Regions from separate parts of the Dysosmobacter welbionis genome, predicted to be linked through region 1. Evidence: riboswitches for the same ligand, from Rfam matches in the RefSeq annotation. Region 1 holds a riboswitch; each other region holds the start of a gene.
What was found. Region 1 has a riboswitch for FMN ahead of EIO64_RS14200 (MATE family efflux transporter). Riboswitches for the same ligand answer to the same signal wherever they lie in the genome.

Region 1 (4,288 bases):
TGGTGAAATCTTCCTCCAACTGCAATGAAAGGGTCCGCGTTGTCATGGGAATCGTCCTCCCAATGATAGATTTTCATTTATAAATGCTCGATCCAGGGGCTTCGGAACATGTGCGCTTATGATGCGCGATATTTGCGCTCTCCTTTGCACAGCCAGCCCTTTCTTCTCCAACTTCGAAATTCCCAGCGGGCCAGCAGCAGGCAGAGCAGGAACGCAAGAGCATCGGCTATCGGTGCGGCCAGAAGTGCGCCGTCTAGCCCGAAGGAGCGGGATAGCAGAAGCGCCAGAGGGATCAGGAAGCAGCCCTGCCGGGCCAGAGGAATCAGCAGGGACTTACCAGGCCGGCCGATCCCCTGGAAGAAGGAGGCTGAGGTCATGTGAAGGCCATACAGGAAAAAGGCCAGCATATAGAGCCGGAAGCAGTGCTGTGCGCAATCCAGATAGAGCGCATTGTCCGATACAAAGCAGCTTGCGATCTGCCGCGGGAACACCATGAAAATGAGAAACCACACCACTGAAATGCCTACTGCAATAAGAGAAGCTATATGGAATGTCTTTTGGACCCGCGCATAGTGGTTGGCGCCGAAATTATAGCCGTTGATGGGCTGGATGGCAGAGGACACCCCGACGAACATGGAGTGAGCGATCTGGTAGACCTTCATCATCATGCCGTAGACGGATAAGGCAATGTCACTGCCATAGACTGTGGCGGCTCCATAGGCCCGCATCAGATTGTTCAGGGTAATCTGCACCAGAGCGGAGAGCATCTGCGTAAGCAAGCTGGGGAGGCCCAGTGCCAGAATACGACAGGTCAGCTTCCGTGTAGGGCGCAGGTCCTCCCGCCGGATATGAACGGTTTTGAGGCGGCGCAGGTAGAGCAGGGCCAGGCATCCAGCAGCCACCTGCCCGATCACCGTGGCGATCCCGGCGCCCACAACGCCCATCTTCAGCGGAAAGATAAAGATAGGGTCCAGGATCAGATTGATGACCGCCCCTGTCATCATGCACTTCATCATGTACTGCGGGGAGCCGTCTGCCCGGATAATGGCGGTGAAGGCGGGACAAAGGAGCTGGAACGGGATCCCCCATGCGATGGCGCGCATATAGGACAGAGACTCTGCATAGGCAGTCGACGTCGCGCCGAAAAGGACTACGATCTGCGGGGCGAAGATGCCGCAGGCCAGAGCGGCCAGCAGACCGCTGGCCAAGATCAGGGTGAGGGCGTGACTGATGGTGCTGTCCGCCTCCCGCTGCTCTTTCCGACCCAGGCACAGACTGATATTGGCGGCACATCCGTCTCCCAGCATCAATGCCACAGCATTGACCAGAATGGTCAGCGGGAACGCGATATTAGTGGCTGCCATTCCTGTAATGCCCACGCCCTGTCCGACAAAGATCTGATCCACGATGTTATAGAGGTAGTTGACCATCAGTGTCAGTGAGGTGGGAACGGCGTATCGAACGATCAGTTTGGGTATGGGATCCGTTTCCAATGGGTTTGGCTGCAGGTTTGGCTCCATAGCAAGGCTCCTTCCGTATTCATACTGGACGCTTCCGAGGGAGAAGCCGCCGGAAATAAAAAATCCCGGCGCCATTTCCCTGACGCAGAGAGATGGCTGTACCGGGTGCTTAGAGTATACACTTTTGCTTGAGGAGGATGGGCATCCGGCACGGCACCAGAAAGCCTTCTTCTCCCCTCCAGACCGAACCTGTTGGCTCCGGAATTCCACCGGATTAGCTGATCGCTCGCGGACTGTTACCGCCAGTAGAGAAATATCTCGTTTCCGAAGAAAACTTACATACCTAAATGTATCATTAAATAAAAGAACCGTCAAGGAAAATGTCCTTCCCGCCGTATCAACTTCTGCGCTTTCTGATCGATATCCTGTGTCTCGTACAAGGCATTCCATTTTGGCTTTTCCTGTGGTAAAATATCAAAATCGACAAAATCACAGGAGGCAGGACAGGGATGAAAACGGGCTTGGTCTTGGAGGGCGGCGCCATGCGCGGAATGTTTACCGCAGGCGTTCTGGACTCCTGGATGGATGAACAGATATCCTTTGATGGAATCGTCGGTGTGTCGGCCGGTGCGCTGTTTGGGATCAATGCTCCCGCCGGTCAGAAGGGACGCGCCATACGGTATAATTTGAAGTATATCCGGGATAAGCGGTACATGGGGCTGCGCTCGCTGCTGACCACGGGCAATCTGATCAACGCCGACTTCGCCTTCTATGAGGTGTCCTCCAAGCTGGATATATTTGATGAAGCGGCCTTTCAGAGATCGGGCGTTGACTTCTATGCCGCGGTCACCGATCTGCACACAGGCGCCCCGGAGTATATCCGGATCACAGAGCCGTTCCGTCAGATGGAGGTCCTGCGGGCCACCTCTGCCATGCCCTATGTCTCCCGGCCTGTGGAGTTGGATGGGAGATTCTACCTGGATGGCGGGGTCAGCGACAGTATTCCAGTCCATTTCTGCAAGAGTCTGGGCTACGACAAGACCGTTCTCGTGCTCACACGTCCCTTGGAGTATCGGAAAGAGCGGCCCGCAGCATGGCTTCAGCGATTCAACCGCCTCTATTACCATCGCTATCCGGCCTTTGCGGAGAGTCTGAACCGGCGGTGGGAAGTCTATAACCGGCAGGTGGAGGAGATCATAGGGATGGAGCAGCGCGGGGAGCTCTTCGTGGTTCGGCCCAATGGCCCACTCCCAATCAGGCGTGTGGAAAAGGACCCCGCCAAGCTGCAGGCTGTTTATGACCTCGGGGCAGAGGCCGGCAGGGCGTCTCTCAGCGGACTGAAAGAGTATTTGCTGACGCATGAATGATGGTAGATGATATAGGAAATTGCGCATCCAGCAGGCAGGGGCTTGTATGGATGCGCAGTTTTTCTTTGTGCAGTATACAGCGTCCCTTGGTCCAGGTATCATGATTGGCAAAACTGGCGGGATGGCATATATACTTTTTGAATAAAGAATTTCTGATACATATCGGACAAATTGACATTTTTTTCAAGTAACATTATAATGTTCATATATTCACTGCCACAAGAGGACGTGGTTAGAAGGGGTGAAGAATATGGATCAGGATCTGCCCTTATGGGTAGAGGGCTGCGCCGAAACATATATAATGTGGGTGTGAATGGAAGCAGACAGCTGCTGAAGATCTTGCCGGACAAAGGTATGCAGGTGCGGCCCTCTGGAGCAAACAAAGAAAAGGAGGGCATTTTTGATGGATCACAGCGTATTGACGATTTTGGATCTGGGAATCATTACGGCATACCTTGTCATCATGGTCCTGGTGGGGGTCTATTCCGTCAGGCGGATCCAGAACACAAAGGATTATTATGTAGCGGGCCGGTCCTTTGGGCCGATGGTGCTGATGGCCACCGTCTGCGCGACGATCATCGGCGGCAGCGGTCTGATGGGCCGGGCAGGTGTGGCCTATACCGACGGCTTCAAGGCGGTCCTTACCGCAATTCCATACCTTCTGGGAATGTTCATTTTCTCCGGCATCGCCGGGAAGATCTCGGATATCGGGATGCAGTACGGGATCACCTCTATCCCGGAGCTGTTTGAACGGCGGTTTGGCCGGGCAGCCAAGATCACCCTCTCTGTGCTGATCGCGTTCGCCATGATGGGGACGGTGGCCTCCCAGGTCACCGCCACGGCCACGATCATCCGGATGCTGGGGGGAGAGTTCGGCCTCTCCTATGAGATGGGCGCGCTGATCGCAACAGTGGTCTTTATGGTCTACACAGCCACCTCCGGCCTGTTCGGCGTGGTATACACCGACGTGCTGCAATTTTATATGCTGATCGTCTTCGTGTATATCCTGATCCCGGTGGCGGCCCTGTTCAACGTGGGCGGCTTTGCGAACTTTGCGGCCAACCTGGACCCGGCGCTGGTGGAGCCGCATATTGACGGCAGCATTTTGGGAGACATCATCACCTATCTGGTTTTCACCATGGCAGGTGCGGAAATGTGGCAGCGCGCATTTGCCGCCAAGAGCCGAAGGGCGGCAAAGCGCGGGATGTTCCTGGGTACGGCCGTATACGGCGTGACCATTGTGCTGGTCTACTTCATGGGTGTTGTGGGCCGTCAGATCCTCGGCGGCGACATCCTGGCGCAGTATGGCTCGACGGACGCTGTCGTTCCGGCCCTGGCGATCCGGATCCTTCCCGCCGGTCTGACGGGACTTGCGTTGGCCGGTATGCTCTCGGTCATCATGTCCACGGCGGACAGCTATCTGCTGGTATCTGTGCAGACCTGCGTCCACGACATCGGAAA
Region 2 (4,288 bases), 1.8 Mb from region 1:
GCAGAACACAAAAACTGTGTTCTGGAACGATGGATAAATCCATCGGCTGCGCGATTTTGCAAATCGCTTATGGGCAGGCAGCTCAGCGCTGCTCTGCCTCTTTTTCCCGTCGTTCATTCGCTTCCTCCTGCTCCTTATCCAGCTCCAGAATACGGTCGATATTGGCCTTGGCCGTCAGCAGCTCTTTCATTTCCTCACGGGCTTTTCGGTAGTCGGCATAGGCGGCTTTCTTCTCCGCCAGCAGCTCGGCGTACTCGGTATTCAGCGCCTTGATGGTGGGCAGCTTCTTGAAGCCCAGTCCATCAAAATAGTTCTTTGCGGCCTTGTGGATCGTGATCTCGCTTTCATGCTCTGCAAGAAATTTCTTGGAGTACCCGGCCTTGCGATAGGCAACGTAGGTATCGCGGGTCTTGGCGTAATTGGCAATATGCTCCCGCAGCACCGCAATCTCAGCCATGCGCTTTTCCGCAGCCTTAATCCTTGCGGAAAGCTCATTGAAGTGAGCGGACGCTGCCGCCGCTTTCTCTGAGAGAACGGCGTAATCTAAAAGCTCATGGTCTTGCAGATAGGCCACCGTCTGTGCCATCTGCTTCAAATTGAACAACGTCGCCCAACGCGCATAACCGGCACCTTTGCCAGCGCGTAATTTTGTCTGAATGTCCACCAGCAGATTCCCGCTGCGCTTTTCCGGTTTGACCGGTGCGGCGGCGCTCTTTCGCGGCGTATGCGCCTTTTCACCTGCAATCACCGCACGAAGATCTGCGGGAGTATAACCGTCGCCGAGGGTATCCATGCGAATGGATTTTTTCTGTTCGCCGCCTAACAGGGACGGGACTTTCTTGCCCTTGACCTCATACCCGGCCTGCCGCAGCAGCTCCAGCAGCGTTTCAAAGCTGTCGGGCTTTTGCGCCAGCGCATCGTCAATGGCCGCGCATATCCGCTCCCGGTGGGAGGGCTTCTTTTTGTCGCCCAGCCACTTGTTGTAGCTCTTGCCGTGGCGCTTCGGATTCTCCACGATGGAGTAGCCGTTCTCGATGCAGATGGTATCGTTGAGCCGCCGCACGGCGCGGCTGCTGCCCCAAAAGTTTCTGAATTTCCGGGTCTGGCTGAGTGCGGTGGAGTTCCAGATCACATGATTGTGAATATGGGCTTTGTCGATATGGGTGCAGACGATATAGGCGTGATTGCCTTTGGTGAATCGCTTGGCCAGCTCACAGCCCAAACGGTTCGCTTCCTCCGGTGTGATCTCTCCGGGAACGAAGGACTGCCGCAGATGGTAGGCGATCACATCATCCTCGCCGCGCACTCTGCCGGTCTTGTGGGTGTATTGATTTTTGGCGAAAAGGAACTCGGCATCGGCGATCCTGCTGTCGCACTGCCAGCTTGTTATCAGCCTGCCGCCGTCCGTCTTTTGCGGATTTTCGGTGTAGTCGATGATAGCGCTGATGGCCTGTCCCACCGTGCGGCCTTTGCCGGTGTGGAGAGGCATCAGGCGTGTGGTTGCCATGTTGGACACCTCCTTGAAAAGTCAAACGGCCTGCCGTAGCAGACCGTTTGAAATGTGTTAATTTGCAAGAGGTAAAAGCAAACTGATAGTTCGACAAATGGGAATTTGAATACTACGATTTTATGAGCGATTATCGCTCACCGTGGGTTTTCAATAAAATCCTCCAAAAGCCTTGAAAACAAAGGGTTTTTCGCAGCGTGTTCGCCTTATCCCTTTATTCGGTTTCACACAAGTTTACCCTTGCCCTGGCCACTCATAAGGGCAAAAGCAAGGGCAAGAAAATCTCGCAACAGGATATGGCAACGTGTGGCAATCGGGGAACTGTGACGTATGTGCGAATATATTATAGCGGAGGATTTTATTATGGACAAGTACATTTTTGACAAGAACAACGGCCTTTGGTATGAACTGATTGGCGACTACTATCTTCCCTGTCTGACCGTACCCGCTGAAGAAGGACAGCCTGTTGGCGTATGGGGTCAGCGGCACAAGCGGTATCTCAAAGAATACCGCCCAGCCTTTTATAATGCTTTGCTGTTAAGCGGCAAACTGAATGGCTACCTTGCCGATATTGACCGGCAGGCACAGGAGCAAATGGTCACCGTCATTCGGCAAATGTCGAAGGCCCAAGGAATTACTGAAGTGTTGAAAGCTACCAACCAAGCGGAGTGGGTAGGAATGATGAATAATATCTGTTTTGCGGCAGTAGAAATGATTCATGATGAAATCATATACGCATAAGTACGAAAGCGGCTGGGGATATACCCTGCCGCTTTCATGCTCGTCAAAACAGTTATCTGCCAGTGAAGATGCAGCCCTCTATATCAGTAATTGAAAATAAGACAAGGCAGACTAAAAGGAGAGGGAACAATACTTTGCAACTTTCAACCCCATTTTGTTGCATTTCACGCCAGGCAAAAGGATGTTTTGCAAAGAAAATCAAGCAATGCGAAATTAAAATATACCCTCTTGACAAACGAACTATAATTCTATATACTCAGTTCTGTCAATTGAATAAAATCTTCAGGGCAGGGTGTAAGTCCCTACCGGCGGTACAGCCCGCGAGCCGAAAGGCATGATTCGGTGAAACTCCGAAGCCGACAGTATAGTCTGGATGAAAGAAGATTTGCAGTACACAGGGATGAAGTTTATCACCCTGTGCGTGTAAGTTGCTCTGGATTGTTTTCAATCCAGAGTTTTATTTTATGCCGGCGCTATGTCTGTGTCTATCTGCGTCGCCCTGAACGATTTGTTCAGGGCGATTTTTGCTTTTGAGGTGATGGTATGAGTGACGAGGATTATATGTCTTTGGCTTTGCATTTTGCAAAGAAGGGAGTTGGCTGGACGGCCCCGAATCCAATGGTGGGCGCAGTTATCGTGAAAGAGGGCCGGGTGATCGGGCGGGGCTGGCATGAAAAATGTGGACAGCCACACGCCGAGAGGAACGCCCTTGCCTCTTGTACCGAGCCCTCGGAGGGAGCGACTATGTATGTCACACTGGAACCCTGCTGCCACTACGGGCATCAGCCACCATGCACGGAGGCCATCTTAAACGTCGGCATCAAGCGGGTGGTGGTAGGTTCCGGCGATCCAAATCCCCTTGTCAGCGGGAGAGGTATTCAAATACTCCGAGAACACGGAATAGAGGTGACGGAACATATCCTGGAGGACGAATGTACCCGGCTGAATGAGGTGTTCTTCCACTACATCCAGACAAAGCGCCCCTTTGTGGTGATGAAATACGCCATGACGCTGGACGGAAAAATCGCAACCTATACAGGGGCCTCCAAATGGGTCACGGGAGAGCAGGCAAGAAATCATGTGCAGGAGCAGCGCCACCGCTACACCGGCATCATGGTGGGAGTTGGAACGGTACTGGCCGACGATCCCTTGTTGACCTGCCGGAAAGCCGGGTGCAAAAACCCCATTCGCATTATCTGTGATACCGATTTACGCACTCCTCTAACCGCCCAAGTAGTCACTACGGCAAAACAGGCTCCTACTATCCTCGTTACCTGCTGCGCTGACCGTGAAAAATGGACGGGCTACGAAGAAGCCGGCTGCCGTATTCTGCCGGCGGAACGGAAGAATGGCCGCATTGATTTGGAGCGGTTGATGGAACGGCTGGGGCAGGAGGGCCTTGACAGCATTTTGTTGGAGGGCGGCGGCACGCTGAACTGGGCCGCGCTGGAAAGCGGCATCGTTCAGAAAGTGCAGGCATATATCGCGCCCAAGCTGTTCGGAGGGCAGACGGCAAAAACGCCGGTAGAGGGCGCTGGTGTACCGTTGCCCGACTGTGCGTTCCAGTTGAAAAACATGGTTATCACGCAGTTGGGGGAGGACATTCTGCTGGAAAGTGAGGTGGCAAGTCATGTTCACCGGGATTGTTGAAGAAATTGGAACGGTGACACAAATCCGGCACGGCCCGCACTCCGCAATCCTCACCATAGCGGCTGAAACCGTTTTGGAAACTACGAAAATCGGAGACAGCATCGCCGTCAACGGTATCTGTCTCACCGTTACCGCTTTATCGGACACCTCTTTTTCGGCGGATGTCATGCACGAAACGCTGAACCGCTCTGCTCTGTCCCGGCTGGGTACGGGAAGTCATGTGAATTTGGAGCGGGCCATGCCCGCGGACGGGCGTTTTGGCGGACATATCGTGGCCGGTCATGTGGATGGCGTTGGAACGGTGGCAAATGTGCGGCGGGACGATACGGCAGTCTGGTTCACCGTGCGGGCGGCGCCGGATATTCTGCGCTATATCGTGGAGAAAGGCTC
Region 3 (4,288 bases), 1.0 Mb from region 1:
GCGTTCCGGCAATCTGTGCCGCCAACAGGACAAACCAGGCGGTCCGTGCCGAAGTGCCGTTCAGATCTGTCCCATAATGGGTCTCCATCTCCAAAATGGCCTGGATCACGCTCCAGGAAATATACAGGGCGACCGCCAGAGCAGCCAGCTCCAGGAGCGTACTCAGCCAGTTTGCGCCGGTCACGCCCAGCAAGTCTCCCACCCACAGGATACCTGTGTATATGGCCACAGCCACAGCAAAGGGGCGGAGTTTCCCGAATCGACCGCTCTCTCCCAACAATTCCCCTGCTGCCCGATAGAGTAAGATATAACCCGCAAAGGTCGGCAGCAGATTCAGTGTATGTCCGTTGATTGTCACATAAAAATTGATAAAGATCAAGAAGAACCCCCAAAAGATTCCCTTCACTGCATTTCCTCCTCCCGCTTCTTTTGTACATGCCTTTTTCCGAAATACAGCACCAGCACCCCCGCCGCGATCTTCACGGCGGCGTACAGGGCCGGGAACAGCAGCACACCTGCCGGGAACACGTCAAGCAGATTCACTCCGCCCATCTCCGCCATATCCCAGCCGATCAGACCCGTGAATCCGCCCAGCATCCCCCGGTACGCCAGATAAAACAGCGCCAGCTGCACCAGATCCAATACGCCCCAGGCGATCAGCACCCATCCCAGCAGGTACCACTTCCGCTTGCTAAAGGCCAAAAAACGCTCCACCCAGTCCTTCCGTTCCTGGGGCGGCGGCTGCTTCTCCTCCGGCTTCGTCTGCTCCAGCTGGAGGCGGAGCAGATAGTCTGTTGTCACACCGAAAATATCCGCCAGGGCCACCACTTTGTCCGTCTCCGGCATGGTCTCGTCCCGTTCCCAGCGGCTGACGGCCTGCCGGCTCACCTGCAGGCGCTCGGCCAGCGCGTCCTGGCTCATGCCGGCTCTCTGCCGGAGGGATTGCAGCTTCTCTCCGAATGTCATAGGCATTCTCCCTTCTCTTGGATGCCTTCAGCTTATCAGGCCGCCCGGTTGCATACCAGCAACCAAGCATGGAAGTTCCGCAATCTCAGATTGCCTTCCTCTCCAACATACCACAACAGGGCTCCCCGCGCAACGGCTCCGGCCCATATTGCAAGAAAAAACCAAGGCACCGGACGTCTCCGCATCCAAGCGCCCCGGCCTATCGGGCGGGCTCCAGCACAATGGGCAGGTCCACGATCTCCAGCCCCCGGCGCATGGCGTACTCCACCGTGTACCGGGTTCCGCCGGGAGACCCGTCAAAGGCGGCGATCAGCAGCGCGGCGTGGTCCACCATATACCGGTCCCGCCGCTGCATACAGGCGGGGGTGTAGCAGGCGGACACCAGGGTCTCAAAGTCACAGGCAGCCACCAGCCGCTCATACCGCCGCCGCTGGTCCGGCGGCCAGGCATCCGCCTGGGAGGGACATGGGACGGCCGCCTCCACCGTCACGTCCGGGTGCGTCTGGCGCAGGCGGAGGACGCACTCGCAGAAATACAGGTCACAGCCCAGGGCCATGCCGCAGAGAAAGTGACGGAATCCCTCCTGATAGGCCGCCTCCACCGCGTCTGCGATGCGGGCCTTGAGCGACACGCAGCGCAGGTCCTCCTCGTTATACCGCCATGGCAGCTTACCGGGCCGGTGCCCGGTAAAGCAGCAGGCCGCCTGCCGCCCCCGCATGGTCTCCGCCTCCCTCCTTCTGGTCTTTGATTCAGTATAGAACATCCGTTCTTGTTTGTAAAGACCCACGGGAAATTTGCCGTTTTTTCATTTAGGGACTTGCAATTTCTTCCGCGCTGTCATATACTATGGCCAGAAAGCAACTGAATACTTTGTCTTCAGGGCGGGGTGAAATTCCCCACTGGCGGTACAGTCCGCGACCGCCTGCGCGTATGCACAGGCGCTGACTCGGTGAAACTCCGGGACCAACAGTTACAGTCTGGATGGAAGAAGATGAGTGCGGCGTGGCCGCGCGTTTGTTCGCGCTCCTGCGTTGCGTGGATCACCTTGGAGAAGCCAAAGCGTCCAGGGTGTTTTCAAGCAACGAAAAGGAGTGTATTTTTATGTCCGAACCCAATGCCAACGCCATCAAGAACCCCTCCCGGCCCGCAACAAACGTCCGAACCATCACCTCCCTGGCCATGCTGGCGGCCATCGCCTATGTGGTGATGCTCCTCAGCAAGATGCTGCCACAGGTGTCCGGCTTCCTGCAGATGGACCTGAAGGACACGGTCATCTGCATCGGCGCCTTCCTCTTCGGACCTCTGTCCGCCGCCGTCATCTCCATCGTGGTGGCCGTGGTGGAGATGTTCACCGTCAGCGACACCGGCCCCATCGGCTGCATCATGAATGTGCTGGCTACCTGCGCCTTCTGCTGCACCGCCGCCTTCGTCTACAAGAAGTTCCACACCCGCAAGGGCGCCGTCATCGGTCTGGCCCTGGGCACTGTTTGCCTCACCGTGGTGATGCTGCTGTGGAACTATCTCATCACGCCCATCTACATGGGAATGGATCGCGAGGAAATCGTGGTCCCCATGCTGATCCCGGTGTTCCTGCCCTTCAACCTGGTGAAGGGCGGCCTGAACATGGCGCTGATCCTGCTGCTCTACAAGCCGGTGGTCACCGCCCTGCGGAAGGCCCGGCTGGTACCGGAGTCCCATGCGCCTGTCGAGGGCAAGGGCAAGCTGAGCGCCGGGTTCCTCCTGTTCTCCCTGGCCCTGCTGGCAACCTTTGTGGTGCTGGCCCTGGTGCTGATGGGGATTCTGTAAATCTGAACACCACAGGCGCGGGGGCGGATACCGTCCCCGCGCCTTTTACTGCGGCCCATATCCGTCCCTCCGCCTCCCTGCGCCGGTATGTCAAAACCTTCCCATCCCTTCTCCCTTTTCAGGAACGAACAGATGTGCTATAATAGAAGTGAGAAAGGAGGCGGGGCCATGGACCGCATCATCCTGCACTGCGATCTGAACAGCTTTTACGCCTCCGTGGAGCTGCGGAGCCGACCAGACCTGCAGAACGTGCCCGTGGCGGTCTGCGGAGATCCCACCTCCCGCCACGGCATCATCCTGGCCAAGAATGAACCGGCGAAAAAATTCGGCGTCCAGACGGCGGAAACCATCTGGCAGGCCAAGAAAAAGTGCCCGGAGCTGGTGCTGCTGCCACCCCACCACAAACTGTACCGGCAGGTCTCCAAAGAGGTCAACACCATCTACGAGCAGTACACGGACCTGGTGGAGCCCTTCGGCATCGATGAGAGCTGGCTGGACGTCACCCATACCCTCCACCTCTTCGGCGGTGATGCCAAGGCCCTGGCAGACCATCTGCGGCAACGGATGAAGCAGGAGATGGGACTGACCCTCTCAGTGGGGGTCTCCTTCAACAAGGTGTTTGCCAAGCTGGGCAGCGACTACCGGAAACCCGACGCCACCACTGTCGTCTCCCGGGAGAACTGGCAGAGGCTGGTCTGGCCTCTGCCGGTGGGGCGCTGCTGTACGTGGGGGGCGCCGCCCGGAAGATTTTGGCCCAGTTCGGCGTGAAGACCATCGGAGAGTTGGCGGCCTGCAAGCGGGATGCCCTGGAGACCCTGATGGGCAAAATGGGCGTCCAGCTCCACGACTATGCCAACGGGCTGGACACCGATCCAGTCCGCTCCCGGTACGAGCCGGAGATGGTGAAGTCCGTTGGCAACGGCACTACCTTCCCGAAAAACCTCACCACCGCAGAGCAGGTGCGGGGCGGCGTCGCCGTGCTGGCGGACTCCGTGGCCACCCGACTGCGGCACAGCGGGCTGTATGCCGGCGGCGTCCAGGTGACGGTGCGGGATCCCCAGTTCCATGACCGCTCCCGTCAGATGCAGCTCTCCGCCCCCACCCACCTGATCCGGGAGCTGACGGCGGCGGCCATGGACCTGACCGGCCAGCTGTGGAAACCCCCGGCTCCCGTGCGGGCCCTGACTGTTACCGCCATCCATCTGGTTCGGTCGGAGGACGCCTATGAACAGGTAGACCTGTTCACAGCTGGGGCGGCGCCCAAAAAAGAAAAACAGGAAAAGCTGGAGGCGGCTATGGACCGCCTCCGTGGAAAGTTCGGGACCGACGTCATCTCCTACGGCGCGGCCCGTCCAGAGAAAGAGGAGGATCCCCTGCCATGACAATAGACGAGGAAAAACAGCAGCTCCGGGCTACGATCCGGCGCCTCAGCGCCCAGCTCCCCTTCCGGTACCGGGAAGCAGCGGACCGGGCCATCGCCCGCCATCTCCTGGCTCTTCCAGAGTATCGCAGTGCC

Region 2: linked by a shared signal. The riboswitch ahead of ribD (bifunctional diaminohydroxyphosphoribosylaminopyrimidine deaminase/5-amino-6-(5-phosphoribosylamino)uracil reductase RibD) and the one ahead of EIO64_RS14200 (MATE family efflux transporter) in region 1 are both predicted to bind FMN.
Region 3: linked by a shared signal. The riboswitch ahead of EIO64_RS00770 (ECF transporter S component) and the one ahead of EIO64_RS14200 (MATE family efflux transporter) in region 1 are both predicted to bind FMN.

Annotation. Positions count from the first base shown of each region.
Region 1 is NZ_CP034413.3:2,700,334-2,704,621, forward strand. Features, by position in the region: gene EIO64_RS14195 (HPr family phosphocarrier protein) at 1-46, opposite strand, end outside; gene EIO64_RS14200 (MATE family efflux transporter) at 117-1,520, opposite strand; FMN riboswitch at 1,683-1,796, opposite strand; gene EIO64_RS14205 (patatin-like phospholipase family protein) at 1,970-2,827, shown strand; gene EIO64_RS14210 (sodium:solute symporter family protein) at 3,231-4,288, shown strand, end outside.
Region 2 is NZ_CP034413.3:946,495-950,782, forward strand. Features, by position in the region: gene EIO64_RS04970 (relaxase/mobilization nuclease domain-containing protein) at 83-1,507, opposite strand; gene EIO64_RS04975 (TnpV protein) at 1,871-2,248, shown strand; FMN riboswitch at 2,523-2,637, shown strand; gene ribD (bifunctional diaminohydroxyphosphoribosylaminopyrimidine deaminase/5-amino-6-(5-phosphoribosylamino)uracil reductase RibD) at 2,792-3,898, shown strand; gene EIO64_RS04985 (riboflavin synthase) at 3,879-4,288, shown strand, end outside.
Region 3 is NZ_CP034413.3:139,939-144,226, forward strand. Features, by position in the region: gene EIO64_RS00755 (hypothetical protein) at 1-406, opposite strand, end outside; gene EIO64_RS00760 (helix-turn-helix domain-containing protein) at 403-966, opposite strand; gene EIO64_RS00765 (SLOG family protein) at 1,166-1,729, opposite strand; FMN riboswitch at 1,835-1,963, shown strand; gene EIO64_RS00770 (ECF transporter S component) at 2,068-2,772, shown strand; gene EIO64_RS18935 (DNA polymerase Y family protein) at 2,941-3,540, shown strand; gene EIO64_RS18940 (DinB/UmuC family translesion DNA polymerase) at 3,498-4,154, shown strand; gene EIO64_RS00780 (5-formyltetrahydrofolate cyclo-ligase) at 4,151-4,288, shown strand, end outside.